Regions from separate parts of the Alteromonas pelagimontana genome, predicted to be linked through region 3. Evidence: predicted binding sites of a transcription regulator. Region 3 holds the regulator's gene; each other region holds the start of a gene.

Region 1 (6,038 bases), 320 kb from region 3:
GCTTGCCTCGCCGTGCAACAACGTAACACGGTTGCGGTCATAAAACGAAGAGCGGAGTTTCGACTGGCTTCGCACTACGCCGCTGGCATGGCGCATAATTTCCGCGAAGGTAACGCGACGATTAATATGATTTTCAGAAAATAGCGGCGTGTTGTTGTATTCAATCAAACGGCTTACAGAATGACGCAGCGCCTTGGACGGAATGGTACCCCAGTGGGTGCAGCCTCCACCCACTGAATCATATCGTTCGACAACGGCAACATTCTTACCCGCCTTCGCAAGCTGCATAGCAACCCCTTCTCCGCCGGGCCCTGTCCCGATAACAATAGCATCGAACTGGTATTGAGGTTTAGCTTTTGTCGCTTTTTTAGTCATCGTGTAATTTGCTCGCTGCTGTTAACGTGGGATACATTAAATGAATGGTCGGGTTTACGACATGATGAGAACTTTACAACAAGCCATAAACGCCTTTCGAGATTAAAGTCTAGCAAGTTTATGATCAGAAAAAAATGTTATGGCGAAGAATCAACCGTGATAGCACGTAGACGAAAGATATGATTGCAGGGGAGCTTACAGCAGTCAAAAAAAAGCGCCACGAATATTCGTGGCGTCGATAAAGCTTCTTATTAAATTAGGCGGTCTGTAAGGAAAGCTCTTGTAGCCTTACCCACTTTTCCTTCTGTAACGCGAGAGCTTGCTTTAACTCTTTATAATGAAGATCAAGCTCCAAACGTTCTATGCTTCGTTTCAAACATTTTTTTCGTACATTTACCAAACGTTTTTTAGCTGCATAGTACGCTGACATTTTCTGAAGTAGTAAATCGTACTCATGGTGAATTTTTGCCAGCACTTCCTCAGCATGAGGTAGCTGCGACAGCTTAGCATTCGCCTGTTGAAACTGCATGGCAGCCCGTGCTTTTTCAATACGTTCTTCCGGCACTCGACGAAGATTGTTTGTCATACCTAAAAAAGACAGACCACGGATGAGCCACTTGGTTGGATCATACTGCCACCAGTGAATGCCGTTACGGTAATCATATTCAAAGATATGATGAAAATTATGATAGCCTTCGCCAAAAGTGAACAACGCGATAACGCCATTATCACGGGCGGAATTGCTGTCTGTGTATGGCTGTTTGCCCCAGAAATGGGCCAGAGAATTTATAAAAAATGTGACGTGGTGAACCATTACCAGACGGAAGACGCCTGCAATCAGAATCATTCCTAAGACATCGCCGTTTAACCAGCCTAAAAAGGCCGTAATTCCGAAATTCGCAATCAGTACAATTGGTAGGTAATAATTGTGTTGCCACATAACCACCTTATCTTTTTGTAAGTCACGGCAGTTACCATAGTCGGAATATCGATTGGCCTGGTACTCCCGTAACATCCAGCCTATATGCGCAAACCATATTCCGCGCTTAGCAGAGTAAGGGTCCTGATCATTATCATCAACATGGCGATGATGCACCCGATGATCCGAGGCCCAGTGCAAAATACTGTTCTGTACCGCCATTGCACCGCCAATAGCCAGGATTACACGCACGACAATATTGGCATCATAGGTTTTATGAGACCAGAGACGATGATAACCCGCAGTAATAGACATTCCTGTAAAAAAGAACAGAAGAATTGCCGTTACTATTTCAGTGGCGTCAAATCCAATGGTCATCGCCCAAACCGGCACACCAATGAAGGCAATGGCACCAGTAATAACAAATATTAAAAAATTTGTCAGAATGAGGGGTGGTTTCTTCATATTAAATACTCAGCTTACAACTGTACGCCAATTTATCTTTTTCCCTACCCATAGGCAAGGGAAAAGCGGCAGATTTAACATTAAATTTGTTGTAACGTTCACTAAAACGTATTTATTTCCAGGCACCATTCGCGCTCTTCGAGACTGAGAAATTGCTGCTGATTGGCAATATAATCCAACATTTTTAAGCAGTTGAGTTACAATGTTGAAGGTAACGGAGAGAGTATCTTGAGTCGTCAGGAACAAAAACTTAAAACCAGACAAAATATTATCAACGCCACCTTTACGTTGCTTGATGAAAACCGTAGCTTATCGGCCATTAGTTTAAGAGAAGTATCCAGAGCGGCGGGTATTGCGCCTACGTCGTTTTATCGCCATTTTAAAGATATGGATGATCTGGGCTTGACGTTGGTTGATGAGGCGGGGCTGGCATTACGTCAGTTAATGCGACAAGCACGTCGGCGAATCGCATCTGGTGGTGGTGTTATCGATACGTCGGTAGATACATTTATCGAATTTATTACCGCTAACACCAATGTTTTCCGTCTGCTTTTGCGTGAACATACGGGAACATCTGCGGCTTATCGAATGGCGGTACTGCGCGAAATCCAACATTTCATTGAAGAGTTAACTGACTACATAGTGGAACAGCAATCGTTAGAGCATTACTTAGCGAATCTGCAGGCAGAAGCGATGGTGCGACTAGTCTTCAGTGCCGGAGCTGAAGCACTGGAAGCCGATGTTAAATTGCGCGGTGAAATTGGCGATAGGGTAAAAACCCAGCTACGATTTGTGCAACTGGGAACAGAGGCTTATAAGCTGAAGCGTCGTACCGATCCGCCGAGATAGCATTCACGCCCGGCGGGAAAAAACCGGGCCAGCCAATTGGCTTGGCAGTGTTAGCCTTTTTTCCGCACCAGTTTTACACCTGCTTCAATGTGGTGAGTAAAGGGGAACTGGTCGAATAGAGCGGTAGCCTGGATATCATGAGTTTTACACAATACGTTCAAATTATCTCGCAAGGTTTCCGGGTTGCAGGAAATATAAATAATCTCCTCATAAGCCTGGATCATTGATAGCGATTCAGCGTCTAATCCTGCCCGTGGGGGATCAACCAAAACGGTAGAAAAGTCGTAATCTGCCAGCACGATGTCGTGTAAACGTGTAAAGCTACGGCCAGTTACCATTGCTTCAGTAAATTCCTCCGCAGATAAACGCACTATCTTTAAGTTTTCAGTTTTGTTGATTTCAATATTAAACTGGGCGGCGCTAACTGAAGGTTTGGCAATTTCAGTTCCTATAGCTTGGCGAAAGCGAGAGGCTAAAGGTAAAGAGAAATTTCCCGCGCCGCAGTAGAGCTCAAGTAAATCTTTTTTACTCGGCGGACAGACTGAGAGCGCCCATTCAATCATTTTACAGTTAACCTCGGCGTTGGGCTGGGTGAAGCTGTTTTCGATGTGCTTAAATAAATATTCCTTCCCGTTTACCGGCAAACGCTCAATGATAAAGTCATTGCCGATAACGCATTTTTGCTTGCGTGCGCGTCCTATTACACTAACGTTAAAAGATTCACGCAGCGCTTCTACCAATTCTTCAGCTGCTTTTAACCACTTTTCATTTAATGGTTTGTGGTAAAGCAAGCTCACTACAATTTCACCAGACAGTCCAGTGAGATAATCTATCTGAAAAAGCTTTTTCCTCATTACCTCTGAGGTTTTCAAAAGTGGAAGTAGCTTAGCCATCATGGCATTAATAGTATGACTTGCGGGTGGGAAAGTATCGACGCGGTACTTTTCCTTGGTCTGCGGGTCGAACATAATGTGGTAAAGGTCATCACCATCATGCCACACGCGAAATTCCGCCCGCATACGATAATGCGTTTCGGCAGAAGGGAAAACTTCTAATGCGGGCGCAGCAAAGGGAGCCAAAAGCTCCTGCAACCGATTTACTTTTTCATTTAGCTGCTTTTGATAGTTTTCACTAGTAGTGCATGCTGTCATTGTTATCTTCCGAGCCCTTTAAAACAGGCTGCGCATTGTAGAGGCTTATGCGTTAACTGCAAACTCAAAACAATTCTATTGCATTAAAATTAAACAATCTTGAGTTGCGGCCGATAACTACTACGAGGATAGTGAGGATCAGTGTATGAATGTAAGCCAGATTAAGGCATTTCTTGGGGATCAGAAGCAGCAAGCTGTAAGCCCTGATACTGCCATCAAAAAACAACTTCAGGAAGAGGGGCTACGTCAGGCTGCTGAATTTCGGCAGCAGCAGGCGGCGACAGTTAGTGTTAGCAGCTCACAGACCACCATTGGGCTAAAAGTTTTCAGTGGAGCGCTTGAGCAAAACGTATCTGTGGACGGTCAAAAACCTAAAGTAGATAAAAAAGATGAAAAGGAAGGTAAAGAAACTTCACTTTTCGATTTCGAAAAAGTTGCGCGTAATGTAATGCAGTTTGTTGGTGGCGTTATTCAGGGAGCCACAAAAGGTGGCGCTGATCAAAACAAGCTAATCGATTTATTTGCGCAGGCGAGGGAAGGTGTAGCCAAAGGCATTGCTATGGCTGAGAAAGACATCGGCGGCTTTATGAATGAAGACATCAGCAAAGGTATAAACAGCAGTCGCACATTAATTGAAGAGCGTCTTAACGGTTTGGAAAAGCGTTTGCTCGGAACTGGTGACGCAGAACAGATTGATAAAGTAACCAGTGGCCTTTCGGTGAATGCCAGCGATGCTAAAGATGGTAACTTAACGATACGAACAAAAGATGGCGACGAAGTGAAGCTCAGCTTCGAAAATTTGCGTGAATTTCAGTTGTCTCAGCAGTCAACTATCGGTTTAGCGCCCGAGATAATTCAGAACGAAGGTGCTGCAGCAAGCCAACAAGTAGCATCTGCGTCTGAGTCATTGACTGCGCAATATTTTGAGCGCAACGGCATTAGCTTTTCTCTCAAAGGTGAATTAGATGAGGGCGAACTTACCGCAATTGCAGATTTAGTGGAATCGGCAAATGATCTCGCCGATACCTTTTTTGCCGGCGAAATGGATAAAGCTTTTGAACAAGCACTGTCCCTGGGTTTTGATGATCAAGAGCTGACGGGATATGCGTTACAGCTAAACCGTACTCAAAAAGCTGAATTCGTGCAGGCTTATGAAAGTATTCGCCACTATCGTGAGGACAGACCTGATGCTAACAAGCACGGTGATGCAGCTAGCCCTATCGCTCAATATCTGGACAAAATGATGGATGTCATGAATCAGTCAGGTGAGCAACTAGAATCAGGAGAGGACTATAGCGAGCTTTTGAATAGCCTTATTAACCGCATGGAAGACGTAAAGGTGCCGGATCTGCTAACGGCGATAAATCGTTTTCACACGTTTAATCAGCGATTGCTGGATGCATTACCGAGTTCACAGCCTGCAGAGGAAACTTCATCAGCAACCGATGAATAGAGATGAAAAAAAACCTGGGAAATCCCAGGTTTTTTATTATTCGTCGCTTTCCCCTTTATCTTTTGCCGGGCGAACTTTCAAAGTTCGCTCCAGAAAGACCTTATCGTTGAGCTTACTAATAGCCCCATCAATATCAGAGGTGATTACTTCAATAAAACCATATCCTTTACGCTTACCTGTTCTACGATCCTTCATCAAACGAACAGATTGCACATCGACATAGTCTTTAAAGTAATCTTTCACAGCGTCTTCGTTAGCTTTATATGGAAGATTTCCAACATATAAAGTAGTGGTTTCAGCAGAAGATGACGATGTCCCTTCTCTGGCAACCGAAGTTGAAGACGATTGGTTAAACAAAGATGCTAGCCATGGCGTCACGATACCGCTAATAAGTAGCGACAACGAAACCGTGAGCGGTAAACTCATGTCCAAACTAGCTGACGAAAAAACGAGATAACCCGCTAATGCAAATACTGCGCTAATAACTGCGCATTGAATAAAGCCTACTTTCATAAACCTACCTTATATTATTGTATGTGATCGTTGGAGGCTGGCTATAGTTTACTCATTTGTAACAAATTGAACAATGATCTGTCACAGATGTAGACTAAAGACTATCACATCATATCCTTTTGTCGGAAAAATAGCCATTTTCGAGAGCTTTTTGAGAAAACTCTGAAAAAGATGAAAAAGGTGTTGACCTTTATTTAGAAATCTCTAGAATGCGCATCCGCTTCGGCAGGAAAGTCAAAACAACGACGGCCCTGATGGCTGGTAAAGCCAGTGCTGATGCGGGTTTCAGCTGCAACCGCTGATGAAAGAAATT
Region 2 (6,038 bases), 890 kb from region 3:
GTCAAACCATGTTATTCTCTGCAACGTTGGATAATCTGGCTCTTAGTCATTTAACTAAAAGTTTGCTTAAGGCACCGGTTCGAGTATCAGTAGGTGAATCTAACGCTGAACATGTAGATATAGCGCAGTCGGTATTTTTTGCCGATGATGTTAATCACAAAGATGCCATGCTCCTCGCTTGTTTGCAGCAGCAATCTTATAATCAGGCGGTTATTTTCACTGCTACTCGTGAAGACACTAATCGTTTGGCAGACGCGCTGAATGCACAGAATTTACATGCCATAGGTTTACGTGGCGATTTACCGCAGCACCAACGTGCGCAGATTATGAGTGAGTTTGGTCGCGGCCAGCATAGCATTTTGGTTACCACCGATGTTGCTTCCAGAGGCCTTGATCTTCTAAAGGTCGGGTTAGTTATCAATTTCGATTTACCTAAACAGACTGATGAATACATTCATAGGATAGGACGCACCGGCCGGGCAGGACAAAAAGGTGTGGCAATATCATTTGTCGGGCCACGTGACTGGCGCAGCTTTCAGGCTATTCAAAATCATGTGGCCTATCCGCTACTCGCTGAAAAACATCCTGAACTCCCTTCTACCTTTACAGGTAGAGAAGCTCCGCAAAAAGCTTCCCAACGAGCCACTACATCAGATCATCCAGCGCGAGGCAGCCTTAAAAATGGTGCTAAACCGATCGTAAAGAAGCGAGTTAATACATTGGAAGGTAAAAATGTGGGTGAACTGCCGGTGATGAGAAAAAAGGGGCCAAGGCGAGATCTGAAGGAAGACGACGATAACAACTCATAAATTTTGAGCTGGAATAGTGGGAAATGTCTTCCCGCTACTCCGGAAGTTGACTAAGTAGGCAATTCACCCGGCAATTTAGGGTGTGTTGGTCTTTTCTGTTCATTTTTGCAGGGTTCGTCATAAACCTGTCTTGCTCTTTGTTGCTCGCTATTTACTTAGGTGAGTTTTACTAAGAAGGGCTTCATAGCTCGCGCCGCAATCAAAAAGTTTTATTTTGAACAAATTGGAACAGCAAAGGTCAACAAGCCCTAGTATTCCCACCACCCTTCCTGCCACCAGGATAAGAATTCTTCAAAATCGATATAACCATCATTGTTACTGTCAATCAATTTGAAGCCTTCTTCAACGTGATTCACTTTGGTCTTGGGTGACAGTGTGGTGAGTAGCTCGATAAATTCAGGTAAATCTATTTGACCATTTCCATCACGATCAAAAAAACTGAAGTCACTTTTAATTTCGGCAATTTTATCTTCTGAAAGTTGGGCGTCCACTGAGTTTCCCTAATAATATTACTACGTTAGCTACACAGTTTACCGCCCACTAGAGCCAGTGTCTACGCTTGATTCTGTTTTGCCTGCAAGGCCCGTAAGCGTTGAGCTTGCGCCTTTTCCTGACGCTTCTTCAGCATTACCATTCGAGCATCCGTTCCAACATGTTCCTCAGCGCGAGACTTAGCTAATTGAACTTGTTTTTCACGTTCACGGAAGCGCGCAAGTTGATCTTCTGTATGAGTACCAAAGCAATGAGGACAACTGACACCTGCTTCATATTTTTCGCTTTGTTTATCTTCAGCCGTTATAGGTAAACGACATGCATAGCATTGTTCATAGTGGCTTCTTTCCAGCTTATGGTTAACCGCCACGCGATTATCAAAGACAAAACAGTCGCCTTGCCACAAGGATTCTTCCTCAGGGACATCCTGCAAGTACTGCAGAATTCCACCTTCCAGATGGTAAACTTCTTCAAACCCCTGCTCTTTAAGATAAGCCGTGGACTTTTCACAGCGGATACCGCCGGTACAAAACATCGCTACCTTTTTATGTGAACCGGGATCAAGGTTCTGTTCCACATACTGTGGAAATTCACGAAATGAGGAAGTATTAGGATTTTTTGCGTGCTTAAAAGTACCAATTTCAATTTCGTAATCGTTGCGGGTATCAATAACCACTACGTCCGGATCACTGATTAAATTATTCCAATCCTGAGGTTTTACGTAAGTGCCAACGGTATGACGAGGATCAATGCCTTCAACACCCATGGTGACAATTTCATTTTTCAGCTTTACTTTGGTGCGATAGAACGGCTGCTCATCGTGCAGAGATTCTTTCGTCGAAATCGGTCTAATGCGCGCATCTTCATTAAGATAGGCAAGTAAACTGTCAATACCTTCGCGCGTACCCGATACGGTGCCGTTAATACCTTCAGAAGCGAGGAGCAACGTGCCTTTAATACCGTTAGCTTCCATAGCTTTTAACAGCGGTTGCCGCATAGATTGATAGTTGTTAAGCGCTACAAATTTATACATCGCGCAAACAATATATTGAGCCATATTTATATTACCTTTGCTGATTGGAACGTAAGACCAGTGCAAAATGCGGCGGGAATATAACAAAACCGATTAAAAATTTCTACTTATAGTATCGCCTTGATGTGCGATCATCTCAGAGATAGAGGTAAGATCGCGAATGATTTTTAAGCGATAAGTGAAGATTTCTTCGCCGAACGTCTGGAGCATGGATGCTCCAGCAGAGCCATCAGGGATGATTTTACGGCGTTTCGGATGAGAAATTTAGCTTATTCCCTGAGACTGCTGAATTTTTAATCGTTCATGCTCTTCCCTGGTATTTACCTACTTTATGCTGCGGCAAAAAACTGTTCTGAACCCGCAATAATATCAGTCAACAAGGTCTCATCTGCATTAACCGTAGTTGACGAAGCCACCTGAAGCTTCATCTGCGTGGCCATACTACAGTTTGCGATAACATCTGCGGGAATGTGCTTGGCATTATTTCTTATACTCAGAGGATCCGGATGCATGGCCTGCCAAAGGTTAACCGAAGAAATATCCCGTTGGTTGATCAAATTACCGGTTACTAATAAACGTTGAAACGCCGCATCGTCTGCACCTAGCGGCGCACGGGGATAATGATTCAGGTGATCCAAAGCTGCAGCATCTGAAGAAGCATTTTCTGCTTCTGAATGAATACGAACAGGTTCGTGACCCGGCTGGCAATGCATCGCCAAATACAGCGAAAATAACGCTCCTTTTCCCGCAGATGCGGACAAAGCCCCGGACCATTCGAGGTTACTAATGGGTGCGAAACCTGTTAACTCAGTCAAACCTATTGGCCTAAATTGCTGCAACACAGTCTCCTTATCGACCTCTCTTTAATAACCTTTAGCGCAGATGTATTAATAGAGATACTTGCTAATCTTGCCTATATCTTTGATCATGGTCGGGAAAAGGAGGATTTTTACGCGGATGACAACATCATGATATACGCTGATAAACAAGTACTCATCGTTGAGGATCAGCGCCCGTTTCTGTTGCTATTGAGAGGCCTGATGAATTCGATGGGCGCGACAGACGTAGTGACAAAGTCTTCCGCAGAACAAGCTATATCGTTATGCCGACGGCAGAAATTCGATATTGTCATTGCTGATCTGCATCTTGGCAGCGATAAAAAAAATGGATATGAGTTTATTGAAGAGCTGCGGGTGCGCCAGTTAATAAAGCCGTCCACCATTTTTTTACTTATCAGTGCTGACAGCGCCCGCCCTGTTGTATTAGGGTCAATTGAACGTCGGCCTGACGATTATCTGGTCAAGCCATTTTCTCAGGCTCAGTTAAAAAGCCGAATTGCACGAGCCTGGCATAAGCGACAGTACATGGCTCCTATTTATGGAGCATTGTTTAAAAACGATACCAGCGCTGCAATTGCCGCATGTAAATCGCTCGCCGTCGAAGGGTCGCCTTACCAGCGTTCCTGCGAGCAGATGCTGGTTCAGTTATACTGGAATACCAATGAACTGTCAGCAGCGTTAGCGATTCTGACGCCTTATGAAGACAAAAAGCCCGCTTTATGGGCATATTTGGCGCTATCGCGTACTTACCTGCTACAAAATCAGAAAGAGCGAGCCATCGAAGTTGCGCGTAAAGTTTTAGAACTCAATCGCTTTAGTGCAGAAGCGTATGATGTTATTGCCGAAGCACAGAACAACACTCCTGAAGCTGGTGAAATGGCGCTGGAATCAATCCGTCATGCGATAAAACTTTCACCGTTTTCTTTGTCCCGTCACTTTACCGCCTGTTCTATTGCCAGAGACAATAACGACTATGCGCTGGCTAGTGAATCCAGCCACAGTATCTGGCATTTATCCAAACGAACCGTTCATCAGAGTATTGTTTATTGGTGCGGATACATTCGAAGTATTTTGGATGTTGCCGAACATGCCGAAGATAAGCGCACGCGAAACCGATACCAGCAAGAAGCAATTTTGGTTCTGCAACGCGGCAAATTTGATGAAACGCTTAGCCGCATGGATGAAACCTTTAGCGTTGATATTTTTGAGCAGGTGATGAATGCCAGAATCTGTAGTCTGGATGGCAAAATGTTGGATGCCAAGCGTAATCTGGTGCAATCGCAAAGCGCCATAAAAAAGCAGTACGAGAATTATCCCCCAGCCTACGCACCCGACAGCTTGAAAGTCATGTATGATTTAGGCGAATACGATGATGCGCAGGATTTGATTGCACTGCTAAAACAGCGCGGAGAAGATCTGGATCCTAATAGTCAGTACCTGATAGCTTCAGAACTGGAACGAAGTGCAGAACGGCAACGAGAGTACGCGACGTTTAATCGTAAAGGTATCCAGCTTTATCAGGAAGGCCAGTTTGAGCAGGCCAAAGAACAATTTATCCTCGCCCAGCAACTTGCACCGGTAAACACGGGTGTCGCACTAAATTTGTTGCAATGCATGTTAAAGATACTGCATAAGAATACAAAAGGCGAGCCTGCACTTATTAAAGAGTGCAAACGCATGTATAAACTAGTGGAAGACACACCGCTGCAGGAAGAACATGCGCAGAAATTAGCCGACATAAAAGACGAACTCTTTAGTTATATTCAATAGCTATCTGAGTATTAGGTGCGGCTGAGCTACTACAGCTGGCACTAGACTCTCATTCTTAACTGGTTAGGGTTTAATTGCTCATCAGCGAACTGATAGACTTCAGGCTATCGCTCGCCTTTAAACGCTCCCTTGTTCTATATTGTTGGAAAAACGCTCTTTTCTCTGCCTTCCAGTGATCGAGCCCTGAACAACCTATTCATGGCGGTGACTTGGGGAAATTCACTTGTAAAAACGTCGCGGATGATATTCCACTTGTCGATGTGCAAAAGTGAGTTTCCAATAACCGTGCGGGATAAGCGGCTATCAAACTATCCCAACAACAACGTTTCATCGATGGGAATAAACCGGCTGGCTGCATTTACCAAAGAGGCAGCCGTCAGTTGTGGAACACCATATACTTCCACCCTTTTATCTGTGTCCTGCGTGAGTCTACCAGCAAGCAGATCAAAGTCGCCGTCGCCCGAAACCAAAATGACGGTGTCTACAGCCTGCGAGTAGTCCATAACGTCGATAGTAATACCCACATCCCAATCGCCTTTCGCTGAGCCATCAGCGCGCTGAATATAAGGCTTCAGCTTGACTTCAAAACCAATTCCCCGAAGTATGTTCTGAAATTCCTGCTGCTTCTTATCACCTTTATCTATGGCATAAGCTATGGCTTTTACAACTTCTCTACCCTGAGTAGCCTCTTGCCAAAACGCATTGTAATTAAAGTGTCTTCTGAACGCTTCACGGGAGGTGTAGTACACATTTTGTACATCAACGAATAGTGCTACTTTTTCCATCACTTGCCCTAAATATTATTGTTCTGCCAATGTTGTACATCTTAAGCTGAAAGCGTACAAGCCAGGACACCGATAATGTGCGACAACAGGCCACCGCTGCGAATAACAATTGGCGCTGCTTTCAGCTTATGGAGACGCCCTACTGTACCAGAACGTTTGCAGCGACAAAAACTTCAGCGCCCGCCAGACTATTCAAGGCATTAGGCGTTCAATCATCTTGCTGAAAGCCTTCAAAGTCACTGATAGTATCGTTAATCTCGCGTAAGAGCTTGTGCTTTTGCTCCGGCGTTAACGTTTTGGCGATAGCAGC
Region 3 (6,038 bases):
TGCCCGATAAGAGCATCAACAACAAAACCGACTTGTTTTGTGCCAATCTGCACCACTACCACATGGCCTTTATCACGCTGGATATTTTTGGGACCGCGAATTAACCATTCGCCCAGGAAAAACAACGGTATGGCTTTAGAGCGAACAATCATAGTCAACTGACTATCGACAGTATTGGTCTTTTTAATATCCATATTGATGATTTCGTTTACCGCACCGAGCGGTAACGCGAACGTTTGTTTCCCCACCACAATCATTAGCGTGGGAAGAATTGCCAGCGTTAATGGAACTTTGATTTCAAGACGGGTACCTTTACCCAATTGCGAATCAATTTTAACAGTACCATTTAATTGATTAATCTTTGTTTTTACGACATCCATGCCGACACCACGACCGGAAATATCGCTGATTTCAGTTTTTGTAGAAAAGCCCGGAGCAAAAATCAGGTTAAATGCTTCAACATCTGACATTCGCGCAGCAGCATCCGCATCCAGAACCCCTCTTTTAATCGCAATTTCTTTCAGCTTCTCCGGGTCCATCCCTTTCCCATCATCTTCGATGACAAGCAGGATGTGATCGCCTTCCTGAGAAGCCGATAGTTTGACGGTTCCCATTCGGGGTTTACCAGCAGCATGACGGTCTTCGGGCATTTCAATGCCGTGGTCTACTGAGTTGCGTACCAGGTGCACTAAGGGATCAGCGAGAGCCTCTACCAGGTTTTTATCCAGATCGGTCTCTTCGCCTTCAAGCTCCAGCGTTATTTCTTTTTTCAAGCTGCGGGCTAAATCCCGCACCACCCGGGGGAAACGGCCAAAAACTTTCTTGATAGGCTGCATGCGCGTTTTCATTACCGCACCCTGCAAATCTCCCGTCACCACATCAAGATTAGCAATGGCTTTCGTCATACTCTCATCATTGATGCTAACGCCCAGACTCAACAAGCGGTTGCGAACCAATACCAATTCGCCCACCATGTTCATAATCTGATCAAGCCGCTTGGTATCCACACGCACGGTGGTCTCTGCCTGAGGAGACGCGGGATTGGCTTTTTTCTCTTCTTTTAAAGGCGCAGCTGCGGCTGGCACCGATGCAGGTTTGCCGGAGGCTGGTTCAGGGGCTGGCTTGGTTTGCTCAGTCGCTGCGACTTGCTTTTTCTTCGCATCGTTGACCGCTTTGGTTGCCCCTGCATCAACCCGAATTTTTGGTTTTTCCGAGACAGAGGAAGGCGCAGACGGTTCATTTTTTGAAGGCCCCTGACCTTTGCCGTGAAGCTGATCAAGCAAGGCTTCAAATTCATCGTCTGAAATTTCGTCTTCGTTACCGCTGCCGGTACTTTCGGCCTTTTTTGCTGGTGATTTCTGTGACTCTACCGTTTCGCCGACTGGACCGCTGAATTGGCCTTTGCCGTGAAGTTCATCAAGCAGAGCTTCAAATTCATCATCAGTAATGTCTTGAGCGTTACCGGCTGGGGCGTCTTCCGCTTTTACTGAGGTATTTTCGGTTCGCGACGCCGCTTGTTCAGGCTGTGCAGGACGTCCGGGAGCGCCGCCACCATGCAGCTCATCCAGAAGTGCTTCAAACTCATCTTCGGTTATGTCATTGATAGTGCCATCGTTACCGCGTGCGGTAACTGCTGCTACTTCTGGAGCCTGAGGAATGTCTTCAACGATAACATCGTTTTCATCAGTTGGATCGGACGGGTCATCCTGCTCACCAACAATTGTGGCTTCGCCAAAGATATTTTCATCAGGAGATTCAGGACGACTTAATTTATGCAATACTTCAACCAGTGCCGCATCAGCAGGTTTAAGCGGCTCCTGATTTTTCACTTTCTCAAACATCGAGACAACGACATCAGTAGCCTGCAAAATAACGTCCATCAATTCCGGCGTTAGTGTTCGCTGGCCGTTACGCATAACGTCGAAGACATTTTCTGCGCCATGACAGATTTCCACTAACGCAGTAAGCGAAAGAAAGCCCGCACCACCTTTGACGGTATGGTAGCCACGAAAAATTGCATTAAGTAAATCTGCATCCTCAGGATGATTTTCCAGATCAACAAGCTGCTCTTGAAGCTGTTCAAGAATCTCTCCGGCTTCTACCAAAAAGTCTTGTAATATATCTTCGTCTACATCAAACGCCATGCGCCCGCTCCCCTAAAAACCTAAGCTCGACAGGAGGTCATCCACATCATCCTGGCCTTTAACTACATCATCACGTTTATCGGCATCGATTATTGGGCCTTCAGCCTCCACCTTATTCACCTTCACGGCTTTTTTAGGCTTCTGCGTTTGTTTATTCATCGCTGCAATTTCAGGTTCGCCGAACATCGTAAGCATATTGACCAAACTGTCTTCAACTTCTTTCACCAGTTCAATAACCCGTCTGATGACCTGGCCAGTCAAGTCCTGATAACCCTGCGCCATAAGCACCTCCGTAAGCAAACCGGTAAGTTTGTTTGATTCCGTTGATGCATCCGAAAGCAATTCATCAATGTCAGTGCACAGAGTCTTGAATTCACCCAGTTCGATCTGCCGATTCATCAGCTTTTTCCACTCTGGCATAAGCGTATCGATGCGGTGCGTTAGCGTTTCAGCTATCGGCATACTCGCTTCAACAGCGTCCATTGTGGTGTTGGCCGCTTTTTCCGTCTCTTCAATGACATAAGTTAGACGTGTCTGTGCGTCGGGAATATCGTTATTTGCCAAACCAACAATGCGTTCGTCCAGTTGAAAGTTATTTAATGCGTCATGTAATTGGCGGGTAAGTTTGCCAACTTCAGCAAAAAGTTCGATAGATTCTTTAGTTGACGCGGCTTCTAGAATCGCGTTTGCAGAGGCGTTATCGCCCTGCTCCAAATAGACTACGAGCTGTTTGGCTTCTTCGAGCGTAATAGGGACGTGAGAACTTGCCGACATCCAGTTTTCCTCTTAATTGCTTGAGAGCGTCTGGATTAACCTAAACGTTCGAAGATTTTTTCTAGCTTTTCCTTGAGAGTAGCGGCGGTAAAGGGCTTAACCACGTACCCGTTCACTCCCGCCTGCGCTGCCGCCACGATCTGTTCTTTTTTCGCTTCGGCAGTAACCATCAGCACGGGCAGGTGTTTTAATCTGTCATCTTTGCGAATCGCCCGCAGCAAATCGATGCCCTGCATACCCGGCATATTCCAGTCTGTGACAACAAAATCAAAGTCACCTTGCTGTAGCATGGGTAAGGCAGTACTGCCATCGTCCGCTTCCTGGATATTGGAAAACCCCAGATCTTTGAGCAGGTTTTTTATGATACGTCTCATAGTAGAAAAGTCGTCTACCACGAGAATTTTCATATTTTTGTCCAAAATGGCCTCCAGTGAGGAATAATTAATTGTTATAAATATTAGTATGCGCTATTCATCAGCATGCCATGACTGCATTCGTGATTTGAGTTTTAGCATGGCCTGGCTGTGTATCTGGCTAACTCTTGACTCGCTGACGTCTAGAACTTCACCTATCTCTCGCAGGTTAAGTTCTTCATCATAGTACAAGGAAAGCACAATCGCTTCTCGTTCCGGTAGTGTAGTAATAGCATGAGCGAGGGCTTTTTGAAAAGCTCCTTGCATTAAATCTTCTAAGGGCGAATCGCTTCCCTTCGTCTGCTCTGTCGTAATGACATCTTCAGAAACACCAAGATCTTCTATCCCAACGAGTTTACCGGCGTTCACCTCATTGAGCATTTGATGATAATCAGCCAAATTTACGTTTAGCTTCGCGGCGATATCGGCGTCCCGGGCATCTCTGCCGGTTTCTCTTTCCACCTGCGTAATCGCCTGAGTAATTGCACGACTGTTTTTGTGCACTGAGCGGGGCGTCCAATCGCCTCGGCGTATTTCGTCCAGCATTGCGCCGCGAATACGAATGCCAGCAAAGGTTTCAAAGCTTGCGCCTTTGGAGCCGTCAAAGTTTTTCGCCGCTTCCAACAAGCCAATCATGCCCGCCTGAATGAGATCATCCACAAGCACACTGGCAGGTAAGCGCGCTAGCAGGTGGTGAGCAATACGCTTCACCAGCAGCGCATGTTGCTCAACAAGCTGCGATTTATCATTTTGCTGGCGGTAGGCGGCTGCTTTACTGTTCACCGTAGAGTTCCTGCGGTTTTTCTAGTCACTAATTGTTCAATGAAAAATTCCAGATGCCCACCCGGCTGACTGGGAACAGGCCAGCTGATTGCTTTTGTCGCTAGCTGAGAAATCGCCACCGCAGCGGGAGAACCGGGAAAGGCATCCACAATAGCAGTTTGCTTACGTACAGCGCGGCGAATATTTTCATCGAAAGGAACCGTCGCCACCAGTTCCAGCGCTACATCAAGGAACCTGCCGGTAACTTTTGAAAGCTTACTGAAAAGCTCCTGCCCTTCACGAATATCCCGCACCATATTCGCCACGATTTTAAATCGAAACACGCCGTGCTCACGATTCAAAATTTTAATAAGCGCATAGGCATCGGTTAAAGACGTTGGCTCGTCGCAGACAACCACCATAATATCCTGCGACGCTTTTGAAAAACTGAGCACCATATCAGATATGCCGGCGGCGGTATCGACTATCAGAACATCAATCGGCGAACGTAATTCGCTGAATGCGCGAATAAGTCCGGCATGTTCCGTGGGCGACAACTCAGCCATAGACTGGGTGCCAGATGTTGCTGGCGCAATTTTTATGCCGTGGGGCCCGGTAACAAGCACCTCATCCAGGGTACATTCACCAGACAGTACATGAGACAGGTTTTTCTCGACCCGCAGACCCAACATAACGTCAACATTCGCCAACCCTAAATCAGCATCTAATACCATGACCCTTTTACCTTGCTTGGCCATGGAAATAGCTGTGTTCAGCGTAATGTTGGTTTTACCGACGCCACCTTTACCACCGGTGACGGCAATAACTTTGATTAATCGTGATTGATTCATCTTTCTTAAGCTACTCGCTTGATCTTCGATCATACTGCTCGTGCTGAATTGACAACGTGATTGTCTTTAGTATGATTCAAACCGTACTTTTTATAAAGCTTTGCCGCAGCAGATACGAGAGATTTTGCATCAGCAACCTTAATATCTTCCGGTACTTGTTGGCCGTCAGTCACGTAACTTACGGGTAATTGGTACTCTACTGCAACACTCAAAATTTCTCCTAAACTGTAGCATTCATCAAGTTTGGTAAAAATACAACCGTCTAACTTCACAGCATCGTAAGCACCGATAATACGCTGTAATGCGGGATATTGGGTATTTGCTTGCGCAACCAGGTATTTACGTACCGGTTGCATTTGACCATGATTAAACTGATTCAGCTGTTTAATCAAACGGCTATCACGTTGGCTGAACCCTGCCGTATCAACCAGGATCAGGCGTTTATGACGCAACTGAAAAAGCTGTTCAGCTAGTTCTTCACTAGTTTGTGCTTTACGCACAGTGCAGCCGATAATTTTACCGTAGGTAGCTAATTGTTCAAATGCAGCAATACGATAGGTGTCAATGGTAATCATTGCCACTTGTTCTGCGCCATATTTCTGTGCGTATCTGGCTGCCAATTTTGCCACCGTAGTTGTTTTACCGGTTCCAGTAGGGCCGACCAGCGCGACTACACCAGTCTGACTTAAAATATCATTCCCTGTAACATTGAGGCGATTCGCCAATAAATTCAACAGGTAAATCCATGCGTCCCTTTCGTTATAGTCTGCTGGTGTGTAATTAACAAGTTGCTCAGCCAAATGACTGCTAATTCCCATACCAATAAGACACTGCGTCAAATAGCTATGAATTGGGCGTTGGCGACGCTGCCTGGCTTCCATCAAATCAGCCACCTGGTATTGCAGTACGCTTCGCAAAGACGCTAATTCTTCTTTGATAGCATCCAGGTCACCAGTACCGCTTCGATGTTGTGCGGGGGTAGGATCATCAAACACTGACGCTGGTTCAGGCGCTTCATCAAAATGATTATCAAATTGATAAGCGTGTTTTGGTGTTACGGGTTCTGGTGCAGACACCTGGGAAACTGGCGCGGC
Region 4 (6,038 bases), 1.9 Mb from region 3:
GGGATTTCCGGCTTCCCGATTCGGGAACTCCATGATTATCCGTTAGCTGCACCCGCCATCTATGACAGCGCTATTCATGGTAATGACCTGACCTACGCTTTATATCCAGAGCGTCAGCCCGCGTTGGTAAATAGCTGGATAGATGAAGATCCCAGAGTAGAATGGCTACTGGAATTTCTGTCCTCTATTCGCCCGGAAAAAGCGCTGCTCATTTGCGCCAGCGCAGTTACTGCACAGCAACTCGGTGAAGCCATCCGGCTGCGAACTGGTATTCGCCACAGCGTATTCCATGAAGGAATGAGTATTGTGGAACGCGACAAAGCGGCACATTATTTTGCTGATCCGGAAGATGGCGCACAAATACTGTTGTGTAGTGAAATTGGTAGTGAAGGCCGCAACTTTCAGTTTGCCCACCACCTGATATTATTCGATTTGCCGCTAACCCCTGACTTGCTGGAGCAACGTATTGGGCGGCTGGATCGTATTGGCCAAACTAAAGATATTCAAATTCACGTTCCCTTTTTAGTCGGAAGTGCGCAGGCGGTGCTGCTTGACTGGTATCATCAGGGGCTGGAAGCGTTCACGCAAACCTGCCCAACAGGCTCAGGAGTGTTTGAAGAAGTAAAACCATTACTTATCGGCGCCTGCCTCAATCCGGATGACGATAGCGCGTTAAGCGACTTGATTAACCAAAGTCATTCACTCAATCGGACATTAAAAGCACGGTTGGAAGAAGGGCGTGACCGGCTGCTTGAACTCAATGCTTCTGGAGAAGGTAAAGTAGAAACGCTGCTAGAGGAAATAGTGGCGCTGGACAGTTCACTGGACTTGTCTCGATTTATGGGGCGTTTACTCGATGCACTTGGTGTAAATCAGGAAGAAAAAGGTAACGATTGTTTTATTCTTACGCCCACTGAGCAAATGGTAAACCAGCTTCCCGGCCTCGATCCTGAAGGCATGACAGTCACGTATCGGCGCCGCGCAGCCACCACATTGGAACATGTACATTTTTTAAGTTGGGATCATCCATTGGTTCACAACGCCATTGATATGGTGTTAACCGATGTGCTAGGCAAAAGCAGCGTAGGCTTTATTGCAGATAAAAACCTGCCCAAAGGCGCCTATTGGCTGGAAACTGTGTTTGTTCTAGAAGCTAATGCGCCAAAGGCTCTGCAACTGGGCAGATTCCTTCCTTCCACGCCTATCCGCATTTGTTTAGATGCGCAAGGCACTGAAGTCGACCATGATTTTGATGTTAGCCGGCTGGCAGGACGTAAAATTGCCCAACAGCTTATTCAGGCGTTGCAAAAGCAGGTAACCCTGCATCTGGAAAAGGCGAAGGTGGCAGCGCAGGAGCAAGCTCAGGAAATTTTACACACTGCCAAAACCGCTATGCATGAGACGTTAACAGGTGATATTCAGCGGTTAAAAGATTTACAAAAGCAAAATCCGGCGGTGCGGGATAGCGAAATTGCCTTTGTTGAAAATCAGGTTGTTGAGCTTGATGCGGCGCTAAAATCTGCCGATGTCCAATTTGATGCCGTGCGCATTGTGGTAAACAACCCATAATGGCGAACCCGCAGTTCGAGTATAACCCACCGCTGTCGCCGTACCTGACCATCATTTACAGGGACGACGATATTGTGGTAGCCAATAAGCCCGGCGGCTTGCTCAGTGTTCCGGGTAAAGCGCCGATACACCGGGATTCTCTGATTGCGCGGGTACAGCGGGTTTTTCCCACTGCGACTGTGGTTCATCGATTGGATATGGCAACATCTGGTGTAATGATAATGGCGTTAAATAAAGCCAGTCATCGGCACTTGTCTCGCCAGTTCGAGACTCGAAATACTCACAAACGGTATTTTGCCCGGGTCGACGGGAACGTACAGAATAACTACGGCGAAATTACGCTTCCGCTGATTTGCGATTGGCCAAACAGGCCAAAGCAGAAAGTCGATCATGAACACGGCAAACCGGCGCTTACCCGCTATGAAGTGGTAAGACGCAAAGACGATGAAACGCTGGTTGCTCTGCTACCGGTTACCGGTCGGTCACACCAGTTGCGCGTGCATATGTTGTCTATAGGGCACGTCATCCTTGGTGATCGACTTTACGCTGACGAAGTCATTAAAGGTAAAGCTGAACGGCTCCAACTGCACGCGCAATCTCTTATTATCACCCATCCCACCAGTGGCAATTGGCTTAGATTTGAAGCACCCATGCCCTTTGGCGATTACTCCCCGCCTCCTCTGCCCTTGCCCGAGAACAACTGTTAAGCAGCAGAATACTCATCCGCCTTGATGCGTGATCAGCCTCAAGGTGGATGAGTAGAACTTCAGTTTTTATCTGAATTGCCGATACAAGCCCGACAGTTTTTTAAAGCAACTATGGTAAAGGGTATGGGCGGATTCTTGGTTAAGTTAGTAATGGTAGTTGCCCTGATGCTGGTGAGTGCCATTTGCTTCGCCGACTCACGGGTGGAAGATATTAAGTTACAGTACCGTGAAAGTGAGTACACCACAGTGCTTGTGGGCGATACCGCCGTGCCGGTGTTTATTAAGCCGGCGGCAATACCTTTGTCTCGCGGCGTTGCTCTGATTGTAGTTGACGGTGGCTATTACGGCCTGTCGTTGCAAGATGCCAAAACCTTGGCAACCCAGCTAAACCTATGGGGGTGGGATACGCTTATTTCGCCCACGCTTCTTGATGATAGCCCGGTAAATCCGGCTACTGGCACTGCCCCGGCTGATTTACCTGATACCAGCATTCATCCCAGAAGTGACAGCTTGCCTGCGCAGCTGAATTTCACTGATTCGCAAACCCGTTTAACCTTACTGATGAACGCACTTTATAATAAGGTTGAAGATAAAAAAGGGTTTCGTTTAGTCATCAGTCAAGGTATGACAGCAGCTCAACTCGTCAGCTTAGGTGCAGCAGAAAAAATTCCCATGCCGGACAGTATGGTAGTTATTGCCCCCTTCTGGCCTCAGGAGGACGCTAATAAAGCATTGGTGCACGAAATTGCCGACACTAATTTTCCTGTCCTGGATATCAGCTTGCCTGACAGCAATCGATGGCAAAAACAAACGGTCACAACCAGAAGACAGGCCGCCATTGTCGCCCTGAAACTGCATTATCGGCAGCGGCAAATGAAGGTACAGCCTGTGCCATCGTTTCAACCTTATACCTATGAGAATCCCTTCGTGAATGGGATAGGAAAAGAGATCTATGGCTGGATCACTTATCTGGGATGGTAATGCAAGTCCGCAATGATGTTTGCTCACTCAGCGCGATAATTTGCCCGCTTTTCCCTTTTCTGCAGCTTACATGAAGGGAAACAAAAAACTGACCGTTCATTCAAGTTTCTTTCGACTCACTTTTTTTCTAAAGATTTCATTGATCTATTTTCGTTACTCTGGTTTAGGAGGAAATTAGGTTAGTAAGCGCTATACTAGGATCATAATAACAACATTGTTGGCAGTACTTGGTGATGGTCACATCGTTCATAGACACGAAATCAAAACAATTATGCTATTACTTGCACGCGTTCTGGGACGAGAAGTTGGCGTTCAGGGAAATAGAAATATTCTTCTGGGATACGCTGGAGGAATGGAGCCAGGTGGAATATAACCTGACCCTGCCTTACACTCAGCAGGAACGCGTTTTCTGGCACTTGCTGCATCAATTACATTATTGGCCGGAAGAGAAGCTTCGTTCTGATACCTTTCTTGTCGAAGAGCTGACAAACTGCATCTCCTTTCTGGAAGGGAAAGGCATTTGCCCTTTCGACTGCATTGGCATTCGGCCCTAAACGTCTGAATAGCTGACGAAAGGCTTGCGTTTGCCTGGGGTTATATGATCCAATGACGCTATTCCCCACCGTGACAGTTAACCATTTTGTTCCAAGCCCTGCGCGTATATAAAGATAAACGATTAATCAGCGTCTTCCTGTTCGGTGTGGCCAGCGGCTTTCCCTGGTTGATGATTGGTTCTGTTATGTCAGCCTGGCTAAAAGATGAAGGGCTGAGCCGTTCGGCTATCGGCTTATTTGGTTCTATATTTTCTGTTTACGCCGTCAACTTCCTGTGGTCTCCGCTGCTGGATAGGGTGCGCCTTCCATGGCTAGGCCAAAGACGAGGCTGGATTATTACCATGCAAGCTGGCATTGGCTTGTGTTGCCTCTATATGGCCACGCTAAATGTCCAAACGCAATTGTTTTACATGGCACTAACAGGGCTGATTCTCGCTGTGTTTTCTGCCACTCAGGATATTGCTATCGATGCCTATCGTATAGATATCATCAGGGAAGAAGAAAAAGATAAATTGTCTGCTGCTTCCTCGCTGGCAACTGCAGGTTGGTGGACCGGTTATGGTGGTTTGGGCGCAATCCCCTTTTTCCTCGCCGATTCCTCCAACTGGTACTGGCCGCAGATATATTTTCTGCTCGGCGGCTTTATGCTTGTGCTGATGGCAGCAACCATTTGGGCGAAGGAGCCGCTTATCGACCGCACGGTGGTACAGGGTGCGGCAGAAAAACGTTTTGCCCAAGCGATCAGCGGTAACAAAGGCAAAGCCGGATTTGGCGCAAATGTCATGAGTTGGATGGTTGTCACCGTTGCTGAGCCGTTTCGAGAGTTTTTTCAGCGTAATGGTGTAAGGCTGGCGCTTTCGGTCCTGCTGTTTATTTTCCTGTTTAAGCTGGGCGAGGCGTTTTTGGGCCGTATGAGTATTGTATTTTACAAAGAAGTCGGCTTTTCAAATAGCGACATCGGCTCGCTATCGAAGCTTTTAAACTGGTGGGTGACCATTGTTTTCTCCATTATCGGCGGATTAGTAAATATACGCTATGGCATTTACCGGGGGTTAATGATTGCAGGTATTGCTATGGCGAGTAGTAACCTGATGTTTGCGTGGATGGCGCAGACGGGACCAGATAAAATGCTTTTTGCCGCCACTGTCATTGTCGATGGATTCACGGCAGCATGGAGCTCGGTAGCCATGGTAGCGTTTATTTCATTGCTGTGTAATCGCGCGTTTAGTGCTACTCAATATGCGCTGATGGCATCGTTAAGCGTGGCCGGACGTAATCTTTTGGCTTCGGGTTCCGGGGTCATTGTGGATTATCTGGGCGGAAACTGGAGCGCGTTTTTTATTCTTACCGCCGTTATGGTAATACCAAGCCTGTTATTTCTTCGGACCATTAAACAAGACATTATTCGCGCCGAGAAACGAAGCTACTAGCGCTTTTAACTGCGGCGCGAGTTGAGAGGTCTAATCAGAAGCATTTGGCAGCCAAGCCTGATTTTTTGTCACCACTTGGTTTCGACCGGCTGTTTTGGCACCATAAAGCGCTTCATCGGCGTCTTCAAGCCATTCCAGCGAGTTAGCATGATTAGCAGAATATTCAGCTAAGCCTATGCTCACGGTGAACGTAATCTGCTCGCCCTCATGCTCTACTATTGTGTTAAGAGCTGACTTTCTAATGCGCTCTGCCACTTTAACTGCGTTCTTCGCGCCGGTATCTGTCAGCACAATGGCGAATTCTTCACCACCATATCGTCCAGCTAAATCCGTTTCGCGGATGTTCTTCTGAATAACCGCAGCCAGCGCCTGAATAACTTTATCCCCCGCTTGGTGGCCATAAGTATCGTTCACCTTTTTGAAATGATCGATGTCCAGCATCATCGCTGAGGTTGGCTTTTCATTGCGTTGCGCCAGTTTGAAAATATGATCGAAACGTTCTTGCCAATAACGCCTGTTATACAATCCGGTAAGGCCATCTACTCTACTTAACACCTTCATTTCTTCATTCAAACGCTCAACCCGCAGCTTACTTAGTGCCTGATCCGTTACGTCGTAAACCAGCATACACAATCGTTCGATGTCTCCATTAGGAGAAGTCAAAGGAAACATGGTGACGTTTTGAAACATGTGGGCTGAATCAGAGGTTATTGGCCGGTTGCTGCCAAACTTAAATAAGTACGGACGCTGCTCCCAAATCAGAAACACTGGAGTTTTTAGATTGAAAACTGGCTCAG

The links. The regulator FliA, encoded in region 3, starts transcription of late flagellar genes. The targets are predictions, from matches to a motif close to CTAAAGNTNNNNNNNNNNNNGCCGATA.
Region 1: the regulator FliA is predicted to act here: its motif matches at 3,849-3,875, upstream of CA267_RS13015 (DUF5610 domain-containing protein).
Region 2: the regulator FliA is predicted to act here: its motif matches at 3,185-3,211, upstream of CA267_RS18330 (VC2046/SO_2500 family protein).
Region 4: the regulator FliA is predicted to act here: its motif matches at 2,334-2,360, upstream of CA267_RS06185 (DUF3530 family protein).

What each region holds. Positions count from the first base shown of each region.
Region 1 covers NZ_CP052766.1:2,955,071-2,961,108, forward strand. The annotation lists gene sthA (Si-specific NAD(P)(+) transhydrogenase) at 1-375, opposite strand, end outside; gene CA267_RS13000 (acyl-CoA desaturase) at 632-1,759, opposite strand; gene fabR (HTH-type transcriptional repressor FabR) at 1,988-2,608, shown strand; gene trmA (tRNA (uridine(54)-C5)-methyltransferase TrmA) at 2,659-3,759, opposite strand; gene CA267_RS13015 (DUF5610 domain-containing protein) at 3,905-5,212, shown strand; gene CA267_RS13020 (RNA recognition motif domain-containing protein) at 5,249-5,725, opposite strand.
Region 2 covers NZ_CP052766.1:4,170,704-4,176,741, reverse strand. The annotation lists gene CA267_RS18345 (DEAD/DEAH box helicase) at 1-809, shown strand, start outside; gene CA267_RS18340 (EF-hand domain-containing protein) at 1,058-1,300, opposite strand; gene trhO (oxygen-dependent tRNA uridine(34) hydroxylase TrhO) at 1,363-2,358, opposite strand; gene CA267_RS18330 (VC2046/SO_2500 family protein) at 2,664-3,176, opposite strand; gene CA267_RS18325 (response regulator) at 3,303-4,943, shown strand; gene CA267_RS18320 (LabA-like NYN domain-containing protein) at 5,252-5,728, opposite strand; gene CA267_RS18315 (DUF6279 family lipoprotein) at 5,937-6,038, opposite strand, start outside.
Region 3 covers NZ_CP052766.1:3,276,203-3,282,240, reverse strand. The annotation lists gene CA267_RS14440 (chemotaxis protein CheA) at 1-2,144, opposite strand, end outside; gene CA267_RS14435 (protein phosphatase CheZ) at 2,157-2,918, opposite strand; gene cheY (chemotaxis response regulator CheY) at 2,954-3,337, opposite strand; gene CA267_RS14425 (RNA polymerase sigma factor FliA) at 3,386-4,114, opposite strand; gene CA267_RS14420 (MinD/ParA family protein) at 4,111-4,977, opposite strand; gene flhF (flagellar biosynthesis protein FlhF) at 4,974-6,038, opposite strand, start outside.
Region 4 covers NZ_CP052766.1:1,367,667-1,373,704, forward strand. The annotation lists gene rapA (RNA polymerase-associated protein RapA) at 1-1,569, shown strand, start outside; gene CA267_RS06180 (pseudouridine synthase) at 1,569-2,276, shown strand; gene CA267_RS06185 (DUF3530 family protein) at 2,400-3,257, shown strand; gene CA267_RS06190 (hypothetical protein) at 3,491-3,811, shown strand; gene CA267_RS06195 (AmpG family muropeptide MFS transporter) at 3,898-5,241, shown strand; gene CA267_RS06200 (sensor domain-containing diguanylate cyclase) at 5,272-6,038, opposite strand, start outside.